2 regions of the Bacillus sp. 11C genome follow, and region 2 is predicted to be linked to the other one. Evidence: riboswitches for the same ligand, from Rfam matches in the RefSeq annotation. Region 2 holds a riboswitch; the other holds the start of a gene.
What was found. A riboswitch is a leader RNA that binds a small molecule or an ion and turns the genes downstream of it on or off. The one in region 2 is predicted to bind S-adenosylmethionine.
Positions count from the first base shown of each region.

Region 1: linked by a shared signal. The riboswitch ahead of ACY3LV_RS15690 (bifunctional homocysteine S-methyltransferase/methylenetetrahydrofolate reductase) and the one ahead of ACY3LV_RS08410 (phosphoadenylyl-sulfate reductase) in region 2 are both predicted to bind S-adenosylmethionine.

Region 1 covers NZ_JBUPVZ010000011.1:116,650-124,410, forward strand. The annotation lists gene ACY3LV_RS15665 (YitT family protein) at 1-357, opposite strand, end outside; gene ACY3LV_RS15670 (mandelate racemase/muconate lactonizing enzyme family protein) at 453-1,568, opposite strand; gene ACY3LV_RS15675 (MFS transporter) at 1,576-2,853, opposite strand; gene ACY3LV_RS15680 (GNAT family N-acetyltransferase) at 2,963-3,820, opposite strand; gene ACY3LV_RS15685 (GNAT family N-acetyltransferase) at 3,826-4,275, opposite strand; gene ACY3LV_RS15690 (bifunctional homocysteine S-methyltransferase/methylenetetrahydrofolate reductase) at 4,360-6,198, opposite strand; SAM riboswitch class I at 6,289-6,406, opposite strand; gene ACY3LV_RS15695 (YajQ family cyclic di-GMP-binding protein) at 6,513-7,004, opposite strand; partial or broken gene ACY3LV_RS15700 (CvfB family protein) at 7,103-7,761, shown strand, end outside.
Region 2 covers NZ_JBUPVZ010000004.1:285,497-293,774, reverse strand. The annotation lists gene carB (carbamoyl-phosphate synthase (glutamine-hydrolyzing) large subunit) at 1-943, shown strand, start outside; gene pyrK (dihydroorotate oxidase B electron transfer subunit) at 940-1,710, shown strand; gene ACY3LV_RS08425 (dihydroorotate dehydrogenase) at 1,710-2,645, shown strand; gene pyrF (orotidine-5'-phosphate decarboxylase) at 2,614-3,333, shown strand; gene pyrE (orotate phosphoribosyltransferase) at 3,330-3,962, shown strand; SAM riboswitch class I at 4,107-4,212, shown strand; gene ACY3LV_RS08410 (phosphoadenylyl-sulfate reductase) at 4,367-5,068, shown strand; gene cysP (sulfate permease) at 5,080-6,144, shown strand; gene sat (sulfate adenylyltransferase) at 6,193-7,341, shown strand; gene cysC (adenylyl-sulfate kinase) at 7,354-7,941, shown strand; gene cobA (uroporphyrinogen-III C-methyltransferase) at 8,043-8,278, shown strand, end outside.

The DNA of each region.
Region 1 (7,761 bases), on a different contig from region 2:
GAGTCCCAATAACACAGCGCCGCTTGCCAGATCAAGCCACAGGTTTGATGTGATATCTGGAACAATCGCATCAAAGATCAATACTGAGACAGAGGTGACGGTAATTGAGGCGAGGGTGCCGGTGAATGTTCTCATCTCCAGCCATTTTAAAGCGGTAAAAAGCATCGACACATTCACGGCCCATACTGAAAAGCCATGCGGAATTTGAAACAGATAATGCAATAGCACCGCGATACCTGCTGCCCCGCCTGTCGGAATATCATGCGGAAATAAAAACAAGGACATGCCGAGTCCCTGTAGTACGCCACCTGCGACAATCATAAACGTGAGTTTTGCTTTCATCAGCAGTTCAGCCATTAAGTCGTTTGCTCCTTTATGAAAAGACTTGTCCGCTGTTTCCATTTTATGAGGCTGTCCATGATTTATGTCTGCAAATAAAGAAATGGCCCAGCTTAATAGACTGAGCCATCCCACTTGTAGCGATTGACGATGTCCATATTGATTTCTGAGCCAATGCCTTTGCCTTTCGGGATGTGGACCAGTCCTTTTGAAGGCTGAAGGCCGATGAGATCTGTAAAAGGATTCTCCATGACGTCCCACTCAATCGGTTCAATTTGATCGTTTTCCATTTTAGACCATGGAGGCAGACAGGCTTGTGCAAATAAAGCATATAGGCGTGAGAGCGATCCGTCATATGCATGGGCGGACGCTCTGACGCCGAAATAACGCGCGAGCTGGAGGCAGTCCCGGAATTCATCGATTCCGTTAACATGCATGACATCGGGCTGAATGATATCCAAGCACCGCTGGGAAAGAAGGGGCGCAAATTGGGCCGCGCCTTTCATATTTTCTCCTCCGGCAACAGGAACAGATAAACGGCTGCGCAGCAACGCGTAATCCTGCGAGTGATCAAAGGGCAAAGGCTCCTCGAACCAGCCGATGTTCATCCACTCATAAAAATAGCGTTCCCATTTGAAAGCGGTCGCGGCATCGTAGCTTTGGTTTGCGTCCAGAATCATCGTAATGGAGCTGCCGGCCGTATGCTGCAGTGCGTTAATGTGCCGTACATCTTCCTCGAACGCAGTCCCGCCGATTTTGACTTTGATTTGCTTAAAGCCTTTTTTTAACTGGGATTCAACGCTGGAAACCGACCGGCTGATCCATTGCGGATGGTCAGAATATGATTGGAATGAGGCGTATACAGGGATCTCTTCTCTGTACCGCCCGCCCCATAGTTCGCAAACTGAACAATTCGCAGCTTTGGCCGCAATCTCTGTTAGCGCCATGCTTACAGCGGAGGCCGCCCGCTGATGCCATTTTTGAATCGTGCGCACTAATGGCAGGCGGCTGCCGGCTTGTTTTCCTAAAAGATAGGGAATGATCCGTTTGGTAAAACCGATATGGAGAGCCGGGAGCCAATCAACGCATTCTCCCCAGCCGTCAATCCCGCTTTCGGTGATAATTCTGATGAGATAGCAAGTTCGATATTGTTTGAATCCGTTTGCGTCTCCGTACGGCTCTTCTAATCGATGCAAAAGCGGAAAGGTCTCAACCCGTTCGATTTTCAAACTGATACTACCTTTCCTCAGCTGGCTGAAGCCGATTGCCAGCCATTTTAGAGTCTTCTTTTTCTTTTGTGTCTTCTTGGTCTTCTTTGTTTTGGTTCACATGGATGAGCAACATCACGAGAATGCCGACAACAAGCGTCAATCCCGCAATGCTTAAAAACATGCCGGGTCTGGACCATTGCATGAGGCGGCCGAAAATCGGAGGCCCGATGGCAACCCCTAAGAAACGAACCGATCCGTACAGCGAGGTCACAAATCCCCGTCTTTCTTTACCGACAGCCCCGGTAATAAAGCTGTTCACACAAGGAAGAACAAGGCCGGAGCCTATACTGCTCAATACGAGAACGCTGATAAAGAACACGAGATTTTCAATGAAAGACAATGCCGCATAAGAAACAGTCATAAAGGCCAATCCGAGAACGATCAGCTTTTTCATTAACGATTGCTTTTTCCCGATCTTGCTTCCGGTTGTATAGGACGTCACACACATGACCAAAAGCGGAATCGCCAAAATCAAGCCTTTTTTGACGCCATCGGTATCGTATGTTTTTTCGAGGACATCAGATAGGTAAAAGAGAATCCCGAATAAGGTAAACAAACAAGTCGCACCCGCTAAATAAGCGGTAAACAGCCATCTGCCTTCATGTTTAAAAACACTTAACAGGCCTTTCGCATATTTTCCGATCGGGGGCGGTTCTTTTTCCTTTTTCTTTTCTTTAATAAAAATCCAAGTCAGCACGATCGAAATGATACAAAACACCGGGAAGGCAAAAAACGCGCCATACCAAACAAGCAAAGCGATAAGCGATCCGATGATTGGCGAAAGCACTTTCCCCATGCCGTTTGAGGCTTCAACGAGGCCGAGCACCTTGCTTTCTTGGGCGCCTTTAAACAGATCACCCGTCAGCGCCATGGCAATCGGGCCGGTTCCGGCTGCTCCGATTCCCTGTAGCGCCCGTCCTGCCATGACCCAAGGGTATGCATTGTCAAAAAAACCTGCGGCAAAACCGGCTAACAGGCCGCCGGCACCATACAGAAATAAGCAGGGGATAATAATGATTTTCCTTGAGAATCGGTCGGCGAGATAACCGACAATCGGAATGGCAAACGCCGCAATCAAGGAAAATACTGTGATGACGAGACTGACCTGAAATTGAGATAAATGAAGTTCAGATTGCATTTTTGGCAAAATCGGAATAAGCATTGAGTTTCCAAGTGTTAATATTAAAGGGATTGAACCGATTGCAACAATCGTCATTCCGTTATTTTGTTTTGATGATTCCATCTCAGAGCACACTCCTTTTCTTCTGCTTAGAATGTCCCTGATAGCTTCATTTATTCAACGTTCAGACAGCAAAAAACCGAACAGAAAATACCTGTTCGGGAAAAAATGGTTAGCCGAGCGCCTGCGAAATCAATACATATAAGTGTCCATTTTGGTCAGGCAGCATCTTTTTCTGGTAAAGCATAAGGGGTGGCTCTGCGTCTGCTTGAAATCCCATTTCTATCAGCCTGTCATGCAGAGTCGTGTGTTCAGCCGGTATATCGATGCGCATCGGGCCTTGTTTGCCGACGGCCAGCCTGTTGATTAATCTTGCAGCAACGTCTGATGATGGGGCGATGAGGGGGCCGAATTTCAGATTGGCAGGTGTCTGTACAGAAAGGCCGTAGCCAATCAGCTGACCCTTGTTGTTTCTGGCGATAATACATTCCTTTGAAGTGGAAATAAGCTGCTGCATAAGGTTTGATCGATCTCCGCCAAAGGCTGCCAGGTCGGCAGCGGCTAATTCTTGAAAATCTTGTTCTCTAAAGGGTGCCAGTTCAGCATCAAGGTGATCTTGCTTTTCAATCGGTTGAAAACTGTGACAGCTGTACTTTCGGACTGAACCCGCCGTATGAAAACCTGTCTTTTCATAAAGCGGCAAACCTTCTTTTGTGGCGCAAAGCCTGATGGTGGTGCTTTCATCCGTTTGGCTGATACACGCGTTTACCATCCGGCGCCCGAGACCGAGCCGTTTGTATTCCTTATCCACGATGACGAGTCCGATAGAAGCAAGACGGCCAAACAAAAACAAGCCGATACAGGAGATGATGTCTCCGCGGACATTTTGATAACCGAAAAAGCGTCCTTGTTGGACAAGCATCTTCAGCTCTTGTTCGCCATAATCCGGCCACCCGGCTTGCCTGCAAAGCCGCAATAGGCCGGGAATATGTTCTTCATGAAGCTCAATCAGCTCATCCATTACCTTCACACAGTTCACCTGCTTGTTCCGAGTTTTTTGTACATGACGATATGTTTGCCAATGCCGGGAACTTCAAATGGTTCGCCAAGTTCCTTCCATTCAAGCTTTGCGTAGTAGCCTTTGACATGGTATCTTGCATTGCACCAGACCGCCTGCACGCCTCTCTCGTCCAGCTTCTCCTCCGCGTGTTTGATCAGCGCGCTGCCGGCTTTTTGTTCGCGATATCCTTCAAGCGTCGCCATGCCCCTCAGCTGATATGCGGCTGAGGCTGTTAATAATGGCTGATGTTGAGGGGAAAAAGAAGCGATGCTGATGAGCGTTCCTTCAAAAAATACACCGAGATGAAAAGCGCCTTCCGCATGGTCCTGTTCATATTTGCATTGTTCGATGGATTGATGGGGACGCAGGATGCGCTGCCGGATGTCGTATGTATCTTCTGCGGAAATGGTTTTAACTTCAAGCATGATGTTCCTCCTCTTAAAAAGTTTTCTATATCGTAACATGAATCCGATTAGAAAAGACTGCCTGATTGACTCAGGCAGCCATATTTAACGCAAATAAATATTTTGGCGTTGTTCGTCTTTTTGCTGAATATACGTGGTGAGCTCAGCGGTTAAGTCAGATCTGAGAAAAGGCGTAATCAAGTAGATGCCGTTAAACAGCTCGCATGCCGCATCCAGAAGGGAATGTGCAATTGCAAGGCCTTCCGCTTTTTGCTTCTCTTTATCCTCACCTGCAAGAGCCATTTTTTCGCGAATAGAGTCTGACAGCTTAATCCCGGGAATTTCATTGTGGATGAATTCAGCATTCCGGCTGCTTGTGAGCGGCATAATGCCGATATAGATCGGCGTCTTCAGATGCTTTGTTTCGTTATGGATATCGACAAGCTGCTGCTCGGAATAGACAGGCTGTGAAACAAAATAATCGGCGCCGCAATCTATTTTTTTCTCCAGCCGTTTTACCGCTTTATCCAGATGGCGGACGTTAGGATTAAATGCGGCGGCGACTGAGAAATTCGTTTTCTTGCCAAGGGGTTTTCCGGACAGGGACAGCCCTTCATTGAACTGTTTGATCAGTCTGATTAAATCAAAGGATGTTAAATCATAAACAGACGTCGCCCCCGGGAAGTCCCCGATTTTAGAAGGGTCGCCTGTGATAGCCAGCACGTCATTCAGCCCTAATGTATCAAGGCCCATTAAATGTGACTGCAAGCCAATAATGTTTCGGTCACGGCACGTAATGTGGACAAGGGAGCGCATATCGAGCTGCTGCTTCACAAGGGCGCCGCAGGCAACATTGCTGATCCGCGGGGTCGCCAAGGAATTATCAGCGAGCGTCAGGGCGTCGATTCCCGCTTCTTTTAATTCAGCAGCGGCGGACAAAAACTTGTCAAAACTCAATTTTTTCGGCGGATCCAGCTCTACGATGATGGAGCGTTTTTCCGCCGCGATCTCATTCAGGCCGGGCTCTGTCCGCTCATGATGAACAGAGATAAATTCTTTCGCCCGGGTTTTGACTTCTTTTTCCGTAATCGGAGCAAGCCCGCCAACCGCTTCCGCCATCGCGCGGATATGATTCGGCGTGGTGCCGCAGCAGCCGCCGATAATCCGCGCGCCTTGCTTGCGGAATTCTGACGCGCTGTTTTGAAAATACGTGTCGTCAGTTTCATAGACGAGCCGTCCCTCTTCAAGCGAAGGAAGACTGCTGTTCGGATAAACTGATAAGAACACGTCATCAAAAATCGGCACTTCGCTGAGCGCTTCAATCATATGATAAGGGCCGAGCCGGCAGTTAATGCCGACGATATCAGCCCCGAGATCCGCAATCGATCGCAATGCTTCAGAAAGAGATGTTCCGTCCTGCAGTACGCCTTGCTCATGCATAGAGACATTGAGCATAATTGGAAGTCCAGTCTCTTTGCGCGCGATTTTCAGCACTTCACGGGCTTCTTCCAAATCATAATATGTTTCTAACAGCAAGCCATCCGGCTCTTCATGCAGCAGCAGGTACAGCTGCTCGCGAAAACTGCGTTTGATTTCGTCAAGGCTGTACGCGTTTTTATTAAATGTGCGGATGCCGCCCATCGTCCCAAGGACGTACGCATCGCCTGCTGAAGCCCGCGCGATTCTTACTGCCTCTTGATTCATTTTTTTAATGTCATCCTCAAGCCCGTGTCTCGATAATTTAATATAATTGGCCCCGTACGTATTCGTTTGAATGATGTCGGCTCCCGCCTCAACGTACGCTTTATGTATGCGCTGAATTTCCTCCGGCTTCGAAATGTTGAGCTCCTCGAAACATCTGTCAATGCCATAGGAGTAGAGGAGCGTCCCCATGGCGCCGTCACCGATTAACACCTGTTTTTGCAAATCTTCTAAAAGTCCCATTGTCTGCCTCCTTTATTCACATTCAGCAAGGAAAAAAGAGAAATAAAAAAAGTCCTCTTAAGAAGAAGACTTTGTCAGTGATTTTGTCTCTTCTTATCTTCCAAGCTGTTCGAGCTTGCTGGATTTAGCACCTTGGTCATGGCTGATCGCCATTACACCGGTTGCTGAAGCTTCGTCGGGCCAGTCCCTCTGCTTCTCTTGATAAGAACGGATATGAAGTTTTCGTGTTCAGGAAATGCCAAAAGATTCCGGGTTTTTTCCCTTTCTCCAAATTTACCGAAAATAAAGACAATAATCAATAGGATTCAGAAAATTTATCTGAAATTTATAAATTGAACGTCAATCGGCAGATCTGCATCCCGCACAGCTGAGATAATCTGCTGCAGGTCATCCTTGTTTTTTCCGGTGACGCGCACTTGATCATCCTGCACTTGAGACTTTACTTTCAGTCCGGAGTTTTTGATGATCATATTGACTTTTTTGGCATTATCTTTGTCAATGCCTTGAACAAGCTTTGCGCGCTGGCGCACCGTTCCGCCGGACGCGTTTTCAACCTTGCCGTAATCAATGTTTTTTGTCGGCACGTTTCGTTTAATCAATTTACTGACCAGCACATCTTTCAGCTGGCTTAATTTGAATTCGTCATCGGAAACGAGGACAAGCTCCTCTTTATCTAAAGAAATGTCGCTTTTGCTTCCTTTAAAGTCATAGCGTGTGCTGATTTCCTTCAATGCGATTTGGATCGCGTTTTGCACCTCAGGCAATTCCACCTTGGATACTATATCAAATGAACTTTCTTTTGCCATATGAAAACCTCCATAACATTTAACTTATGTGTTGATTATAGTAGAATAAAGAGAAACTTCCAACAGAACAAAGAATCAATTTGTGATGATTGGAAAAAATGTTAACAGCATCCGCAGAAAAATAAGCGGAACAGGAAGGACGATAGCATGAGACCAGGGCAGCAATTAACCTTGAGTATAGATCACCAAACGGACTTCGGTTACTTTTTAACCGACGGAGAAGACACGATTCTCTTACATAACAGTGAAATAACTGAGGATATCGAGGACAGAGACGAAGTAGAGGTTTTTATATACGTCGATCAGCAGGAAAGGCTTGCGGCCACGATGAGAATACCTGTCATCAGCGCGGATGAGTACGGCTGGGTCGAAGTGGTGGATAAAGTGGAAGATATGGGAGTATTCGTTGATGTCGGTTTATCTAAGGACGCGCTTGTTGCAACTGAGCATTTGCCGCCATACGAAGATGTCTGGCCGCAAAAAGGCGACAAGCTCTACTGTATGCTGAAAGTGACGAACCGGGGGCGCATGTTTGCCAAACCAGCGCCGGAAGACATCATCAGCGAACTGTTTACCGATGCCTCAGAGGATCTGATGAATAAAGAGCTGACAGGTACGGTGTATAGACTGATCGCAACAGGTTCATTCATTATCACGGACGACGGTATCCGCGGTTTTATCCATCCGTCAGAAAGAAAAGAGGAGCCAAGACTCGGTTCAAGAATCACGGGACGGGTGATTCAAGTAAAAGAAGACG
Region 2 (8,278 bases):
ATCTGACGGTGAAACAGTTGTAATCCCGGGAATTATGGAGCACATTGAACGGGCGGGCGTTCACTCCGGAGACTCAATCGCTGTTTATCCGCCTCAGTCACTCACAGAAGACATTAAGAAAAAAATTGAACAATATACGATCGCACTTGCTAAAGGGCTGAACATTGTCGGTTTGCTCAACATTCAATTCGTACTGTCACAAGGCGAAGTGTACGTGCTCGAAGTGAATCCGAGATCAAGCAGAACCGTACCGTTCTTAAGCAAAATTACGGGTATCCCAATGGCGAACCTAGCCACAAAAGTCATTCTCGGGCAAAAGCTGGCAGCGTTTGGCTATACAGAGGGCCTTCAGCCTGAACAGCAGGGTGTATTTGTAAAAGCGCCGGTCTTCTCCTTCGCTAAGTTGAGAAGAGTGGACATTACGTTAGGGCCTGAAATGAAATCAACTGGTGAGGTCATGGGGAAAGATTCAACCCTTGAAAAGGCGCTCTATAAAGCCTTGATCGCTTCAGGCATCCAAATCCCTAACTACGGTTCCGTGCTTTTAACAGTGGCTGATAAGGACAAAGAAGAAGGGCTTGCCATCGCTAAGCGGTTCCATGCGATCGGCTACAACATTTTAGCGACGGAAGGAACGGCAGGTTACCTGAAAGAAGCTTCTATTCCTGCGAAGGTGGTCGGGAAAATCGGCCAGGACAGCCCGAACTTGCTTGACGTGATCAGAAACGGAGAAGCGCAGTTTGTCATCAATACGCTGACAAAAGGAAAGCAGCCGGCAAGAGACGGATTTAGAATCAGACGTGAATCAGTAGAAAACGGTGTTGCCTGCTTAACATCTTTAGATACGGCAGAAGCGATATTGCGAGTGCTGGAAAGCATGACCTTCCGTGCTGATCAAATGCCGGCAGTTAACACAAATCAGGAGGCGGCAGTCACTATATGAAAAAAGCGTATTTGACAGTATGTTCTAACCAGCAAATTGCGGACCGGGTGTATCAAATGGTTTTGAAAGGGGAGCTTGTCCAAGGGTTTACAACCCCGGGACAGTTCCTTCATCTTAAAGTGAGCGAAGCGGTTACGCCTCTTTTGCGGAGACCAATCAGCATCGCCGACGTCAACTTTGAAAAAAATGAAGTCACCATCATTTATCGAGTAGATGGGGAAGGAACAAGACTCTTGTCGCTAAAGCAGCAGGGAGAGCTTGTGGATGTCCTCGGGCCTTTGGGAAATGGCTTTCCTGTCAATGAAGTCAAACCCGGAAAGACGGCTTTGCTGGTGGGAGGCGGTGTTGGTGTGCCCCCTCTCCAAGAGCTGTCGAAACGCTTGAACGAAAAAGGGGTCAAAGTCATACACGTTTTAGGATTCCAATCGGCAAAGGATGTTTTTTACGAAGAAGCGTGCCGGCAGTACGGAGACACGTATGTGGCAACAGCTGACGGAAGCTATGGGGAAACCGGATTTGTCACAGATGTGATAAAACAGAAAAACCTAGAGTTTGACATCCTTCTCAGCTGCGGGCCGACACCGATGCTGAAGGCGTTAAAACAGGAATATGCCCATAAAGAAGTTTACCTGTCGATGGAGGAACGAATGGGCTGCGGAATCGGCGCATGCTTCGCGTGTGTGTGCCATACAAACGAAAGTGAGACATCCTACGTAAAAGTATGTCTCGACGGGCCTGTATTTAAAGCTCAGGAGGTGGCGCTGTAATGCTAGAGGTGAAATTGCCTGGACTAGATTTGAAAAATCCGATCATTCCTGCATCAGGCTGCTTCGGTTTTGGAAAAGAGTTTGCGCGTTTTTATGATTTATCTTGTCTCGGAGCCATCATGATCAAAGCTACGACGAAGGAGCCTCGCTTCGGGAACCCGACGCCTAGAGTAGCTGAGACTGGCGCTGGAATGCTCAATGCGATCGGTCTGCAAAACCCGGGGCTGGAAAGCGTCTTGCAAAATGAGCTGCCGTGGCTTGAGCAGTTTGCAACACCGATCATTGCCAATGTCGCAGGTTCTCAGATCGAGGATTATGTAGAAGTCGCAGAGCATATCAGTAAAGCGCCCAACGTTCATGCACTTGAATTGAACATTTCCTGCCCGAATGTGAAAACAGGCGGAATCGCTTTTGGCACGAACCCTAAAATGGCTGCTGATTTGACGAAAGCGGTTAAAGAGGTTTCAGATGTACCCGTTTATGTGAAGCTTTCCCCGAACGTGGCAAATATCACAGAAATTGCATCAGCGATCGAGGAGGCGGGAGCGGACGGTCTTACGATGATCAACACATTAATCGGGATGAGACTCGATTTAAAATCAGGAAAGCCGATATTAGCGAATAAAACAGGGGGGCTTTCTGGTCCTGCTGTGAGGCCGGTTGCTATTCGCATGGTGTATGAAGTCAGCCAGGCGGTCAACATCCCGATTATCGGAATGGGAGGCGTGCAGACGGCCGAAGATGCACTGGAATTTCTTCTTGCGGGAGCAAGCGCGGTCGCTGTCGGAACAGTAAACTTTGTAAATCCTTTTGCATGCCCAGATATTATAGACCAGCTCCCAGCTGTTTTGCGCCAATACGGCTATCAATCAATTGAAGAATGCATCGGAAGGAGCTGGAACCATGAAAAACAACCTGCCCATCATCGCGCTTGATTTTGCAACAGCTGAAGAAACACTTGCATTCTTAGCGCCTTTTCAGCAAGGACCGTTATTTGTAAAGGTTGGGATGGAGCTTTTTTATCAAGAAGGGCCATCTATCGTCAAACAACTAAAAGAAAGAAATTGCGAGCTGTTTTTAGATTTAAAGCTTCATGACATCCCGACCACTGTAAACAAAGCGATGAAGCGCCTTGCCGGTCTCGGAGTAGACCTCGTCAATGTTCATGCGGCAGGAGGCAAAAAAATGATGCAAGCAGCTCTGGAAGGCTTAGAAGAAGGGACGCCGGCCGGACAAAAACGCCCGTCCCTTATCGCGGTAACCCAGCTGACAAGCACATCTGAACAACTCATGAAAGATGAACTGCTGATCGAAAAACCTCTGATCGACACGGTCGTCCACTACAGCAAACTGGCGGAAGAAAGCGGGCTGGATGGAGTGGTCTGCTCTGTTCATGAAGCAAAAGCCATTTACGAAGCGGTATCGCCTTCATTTCTGACTGTTACTCCGGGGATCAGGCTGTCAGAGGACGCTGCGAATGACCAAATCCGCGTAGCGACACCTGCAATTGCAAGAGAGAAAGGTTCATCAGCGATTGTGGTGGGACGCTCGATTACAAAAGCGAAAGACCCGGTAAAAGCCTATGAAGCTGTCAGACTCGAATGGGAGGGGATCAAATCATGAAACAAGTCATCGCAAAACATCTATTAAACATCCAAGCTGTATTTTTACGCCCGAACGAGCCATTTACATGGGCTAGCGGCATTTTATCGCCCATCTACTGTGACAATCGCCTTACGCTATCATTCCCGGAGGTCAGAAATGATGTCGCTTCAGGCATCAGCAAGCTTGTCGAAGAGCATTTTCCTGAAGCTGAAATGATTGCGGGAACAGCAACAGCCGGTATTCCTCATGCTGCTCTGGCGGCTGACCGTTTGAATCTTCCGATGTGTTATGTGAGAAGCAAGCCGAAAACGCACGGAAAAGGCAATCAGATTGAGGGAACTGTTCAAAAAAGCCAAAAAACGGTTTTGATCGAAGACTTAATTTCCACAGGAGGCAGTGTGCTTGAAGCTGCGGCGGCTTTACAAGCGGCAGGCTGTGAAGTGCTTGGTGTCGTCTCAATCTTTACGTACGGACTGCCTAAAGCGCAGGAAGCGTTTGCGAAGGCAGAACTGCCATACTACTCTTTAACTGATTATGATACGCTCACACAGGTCGCGCTTGAAAACGGAAATATTCATTCAGACGATTTAGAAAAGCTGAAAACGTGGAAACAAAATCCCGAGTCAAAAGATTGGTTTAAAAAATAACAAATAAATTTTGGTGATGTACAAGGGCTCCAAAGCCTTTCTGTACTTGAAAACAGGCCTTGCAGCCTGTTTTTTTATTAATCCTATAAAAAAAGTCGGGTTGACTTATGTTAGAATTGTGCTAAAATTTACTACAAATCTAAAAACTTATCAAGAGCGGCTGAGGGACTGGACCTATGAAGCCCGGCAACCTGCACAGTTTGTAAGGTGCTACTTCCAGCAAAATGAATTCCATTTTGAAAGATAAGGGCTACATGCTGTTCCTGTCTTTCTTTCCGCCGGATTGAAAGTTTTTTATTTTAAGAGGAAAAAAGGCTGACTGCGATAACCGCAGCCGCGCAATACAATTGGTAAAAGACAACCAGCAGAAAGCTACTGTTGTCTCCGAAAGGAGGAAAGAAGAAATGTTAACGTACGATAATTGGGAAGAACCAACGATTACATTTCCGGAAGACGATCCTTATAAAGGAGCGCTGTCAGTTTTAAAGTGGGCATACGGCCATTACGGCAATCAGCTTGTTTATGCATGCAGTTTCGGAATTGAAGGAATCGTTTTGATTGACTTAATTTATAAAGTGAAAAAAGACGCAGAGATTGTGTTTCTTGATACAGGGCTTCATTTTAAAGAAACATATGAAACGATTGAACGAGTGAAAGAGCGTTATCCTGGTCTTCATATCATCCTGAAAAAACCAGACCTTACCCTTGAACAGCAAGCCGGTGAATATGGTGACAAACTGTGGGAAAGAGAACCGAATCAATGCTGCTATCTCAGAAAGATCGTTCCTTTAAGAGAGGCGCTTTCGGGACATCCGGCTTGGCTTTCCGGTCTGCGCCGCGATCAAGGGCCAAGCCGTGCCCATACGAATTTCTTAAACAAAGATGAAAAATTCAAATCAGTAAAAGTATGCCCGCTTATCCATTGGACTTGGAAAGACATTTGGAGATACACATCCCGGAATGAGCTGGACTACAATCCGCTTCATGACCAAGGTTATCCAAGTATTGGCTGCGCGCCTTGTACGGCTCCTGCTTTTACCGCAGAGGATTTACGCTCAGGCAGATGGAATGGCATGGCGAAAACAGAATGCGGACTGCATGAATAAGGAGCTGCAAAATGGAACTAGCCGCTATTTTATTTAGCTTGTTTTTCGCGATGAATATTGGTGCAAGCGGCGCTGCAGCTTCGATGGGAGTTGCTTACGGCTCTGGAGCCATCAGAAAGAAAACCTACGCTTTGATCCTATGCGCAGTCGGTGTGCTAGCTGGGGCGGTCATTGGCGGGGGGGAGGTTGTAAAAACCATCAGTTCCGGAATTATCCCCGAGCAGACGATTACACTGACGATTGTTTGCATTATTATTGGAGCCGCTGCGCTGTCGCTCTTTACGGCTAATCTGCTCGGCATTCCTTTGTCGACAAGTGAAGTAACAGTCGGTGCTGTTGTCGGCGTGGGAGTCGCTTACAAAGTATTGTTTGTGAACAGCCTTCTGGTCATTGTGTCGTTTTGGGTTTTTGTCCCGCTGTTCGCTTTCGGCTTCACCTATTTCGTATTTAAGCTGTTTCGTTATTTTAAGATTGAAATTAAATCTTCTAAAAAGCAAAAATTCCTTGGCATTGCATTGTTAGGTGCCGGATTTTTCGAAGCGTTCTCTGCCGGCATGAACAACGTGGCGAATGCCGTTGGCCCGTTAGTGGCGGCCGGTGTGCTGGATGTCGCGAAAGGAACTTTGTACGGAGGAGCGTTTGTTGCTCTTGGCGCGCTGTTATTAGGCCGGCGTGTGTTAGAAACAAACGGGAAGAAAATTACGAGATTCTCAAAAGGAGAAGGCATTCTCTTATCCGGTACGGGAGCGGGACTGGTGATCATCAGTTCGGTATTTGGGATGCCGGTGCCTTTGGCGCAAGTCACTTCATCGTCTATTATCGGAATAGGCATGGCAAAAAACGGTCCGAATGTGTTCCATAAACAAGTTGTTCAAACGATGCTGAAGGTATGGATTGTATCGCCGTTTTTATCTTTATCGATTTCTTATATGCTTGTATCCTTGTTTTTAAAAGCGGATTATTATTCAATCTTTATTATGGTAAGCGTGCTCTTAGCGACGGTCGGTGCCGTCAGCCTGATGAAGGCCATACGTAAAGAGAGACGCTCTGTCCACGAACAAGGCGGGGGAATCTGATCATTAATCTGAGTTTTTTTATATGTTAACTAGGAGGAAAAAGATATTATGAGTTTAGCACCTCACGGAGGAACATTAGTAAACAGAGTAGATGAATCATTTGATGTAAGCAGCATTCAAAAAGAAATTGAACTTGATTTAATTTCTTTTGCCGATTTAGAGTTGATTGGAATCGGCGGCTACAGCCCGATCGAAGGCTTCTTTAATGAAAAGGACTACGTATCTGTTGTGGAAAACATGCGTCTTTCTTCCGGTGTTGTCTGGTCTCTGCCGATCACGCTCCCGGTAGGCGCGCAAAAAGCAGCTGAACTGTCAGTCGGTGAAACGGTAAAGTTAACGTATGAAGGAGACACATACGGCGTTATCCAAATTGAAGACCTGTACGTGCCAGACAAACAAAAAGAAGCGGTCAATGTGTACAAAACCGATGATCAGGAACACCCGGGTGTTAAAAAGCTGTTCAGCCGCGGCGATACATATGTCGGCGGACCGATCACATTGATTAAAAAAGCTTCAAAACAGTTCCCTGAATTTACGTTTGAACCGGCAGAAACAAGACGCCAGTTTGCGGAAAATGGCTGGGAAACAATTGTCGGTTTCCAAACAAGAAATCCTGTTCACAGAGCACATGAATACATTCAAAAAACGGCTCTTGAAACAGTAGACGGTTTGTTCTTAAACCCGCTGGTAGGTGAAACAAAATCTGATGACATCCCAGCTGATGTGCGGATGGAAAGCTACCAAGTGCTTCTTGACAATTATTATCCGAAAGACCGTGTGTTCCTCGGCGTCTTCTTAGCGGCGATGCGTTATGCAGGACCGAGAGAAGCGATTTTCCACGCGCTTGTCAGAAAGAACTACGGCTGCACGCATTTCATCGTCGGCCGCGATCACGCGGGTGTAGGTGACTATTACGGAACATACGAAGCACAGGAGCTGTTTGACACATTTAAACCTGAAGAGCTCGGGATTACACCGCTGAAATTCGAGCACAGCTTCTTCTGTGAAAAATGCGGGAATATGGGAACCGCGAAAACTTGCCCTCACGGCAGAGAGCATCACGTGATTTTATCAGGCACTAAGGTAAGAGGCATGCTGAGAGACGGTGTGCTGCCGCCTGCTGAATTCAGCCGCGCAGAAGTCGTAGAAGTGTTAATCAAAGGGATGAAGAAAAAAGAAGAAGCAGGCGTATTTTAAGGAGGACTGGCAGTGACAAATCGCGATATCGTATGGCATGAAGCCTCTATTACAAAAGAAGAGTACCAGCAAAAAAACAAGCATAAAAGCTCTATTCTCTGGCTGACAGGGTTAAGCGGTTCAGGCAAATCAACCATTGCCAATGCCGCTGCGAGAGAATTGTTTGAGCTGGGCTACCAAGTCATTGTGCTGGACGGGGATAATATCCGTCACGGCTTAAATAAGGATCTTGGTTTTTCAGATGAAGACCGTAAAGAAAACATCCGCCGAATCGGAGAGGTGGCAAAGTTGTTTGTTCAGCAGGGCACCATTGTGATCACTGCTTTTATCTCTCCTTTCCGCGAGGACAGAGAACAGGTTCGCCAGCTTGTAGAAGCAGGCGAATTCAATGAGGTATACGTTAAATGCGACCTCGATATTTGTGAACAAAGGGATCCGAAAGGGCTCTACAAAAAAGCAAGAAACGGGGAAATTCCCTTCTTCACAGGAATTGATTCTCCTTATGAAGAGCCGGAAGCACCGGAGCTTGTTCTTGATTCAGGAAAGCATGACCGTGAAGCGTGTAAAAACCAGCTGATCGAGTTTGTCAAAAAAAATTGAGCTAGTATGATCTGCTGTGTTCTTCTCAGATGCCGGAATGCAAGCGAGAACAACATTACAGCAAATGTTCTGGAAGAACTCGATAGATCGGGGGAAATACGATGGGGAAAGTATATATTGTAGGAGCGGGTCCCGGAGACCCTGATCTGCTGACAATTAAAGCGCTGAAAGCCATTGAAAAAGCTGATGTCATCTTATATGACAGATTAGTAAATAAAGAGATTTTACAATATGCCAAAGAGCAAGCAGACCTGATCTACTGCGGGAAGCTTCCAGATTTTCATACGATGAAGCAAGAAACCATCAATCGATTTCTTGTGAAGTATGCGCAAAAAGG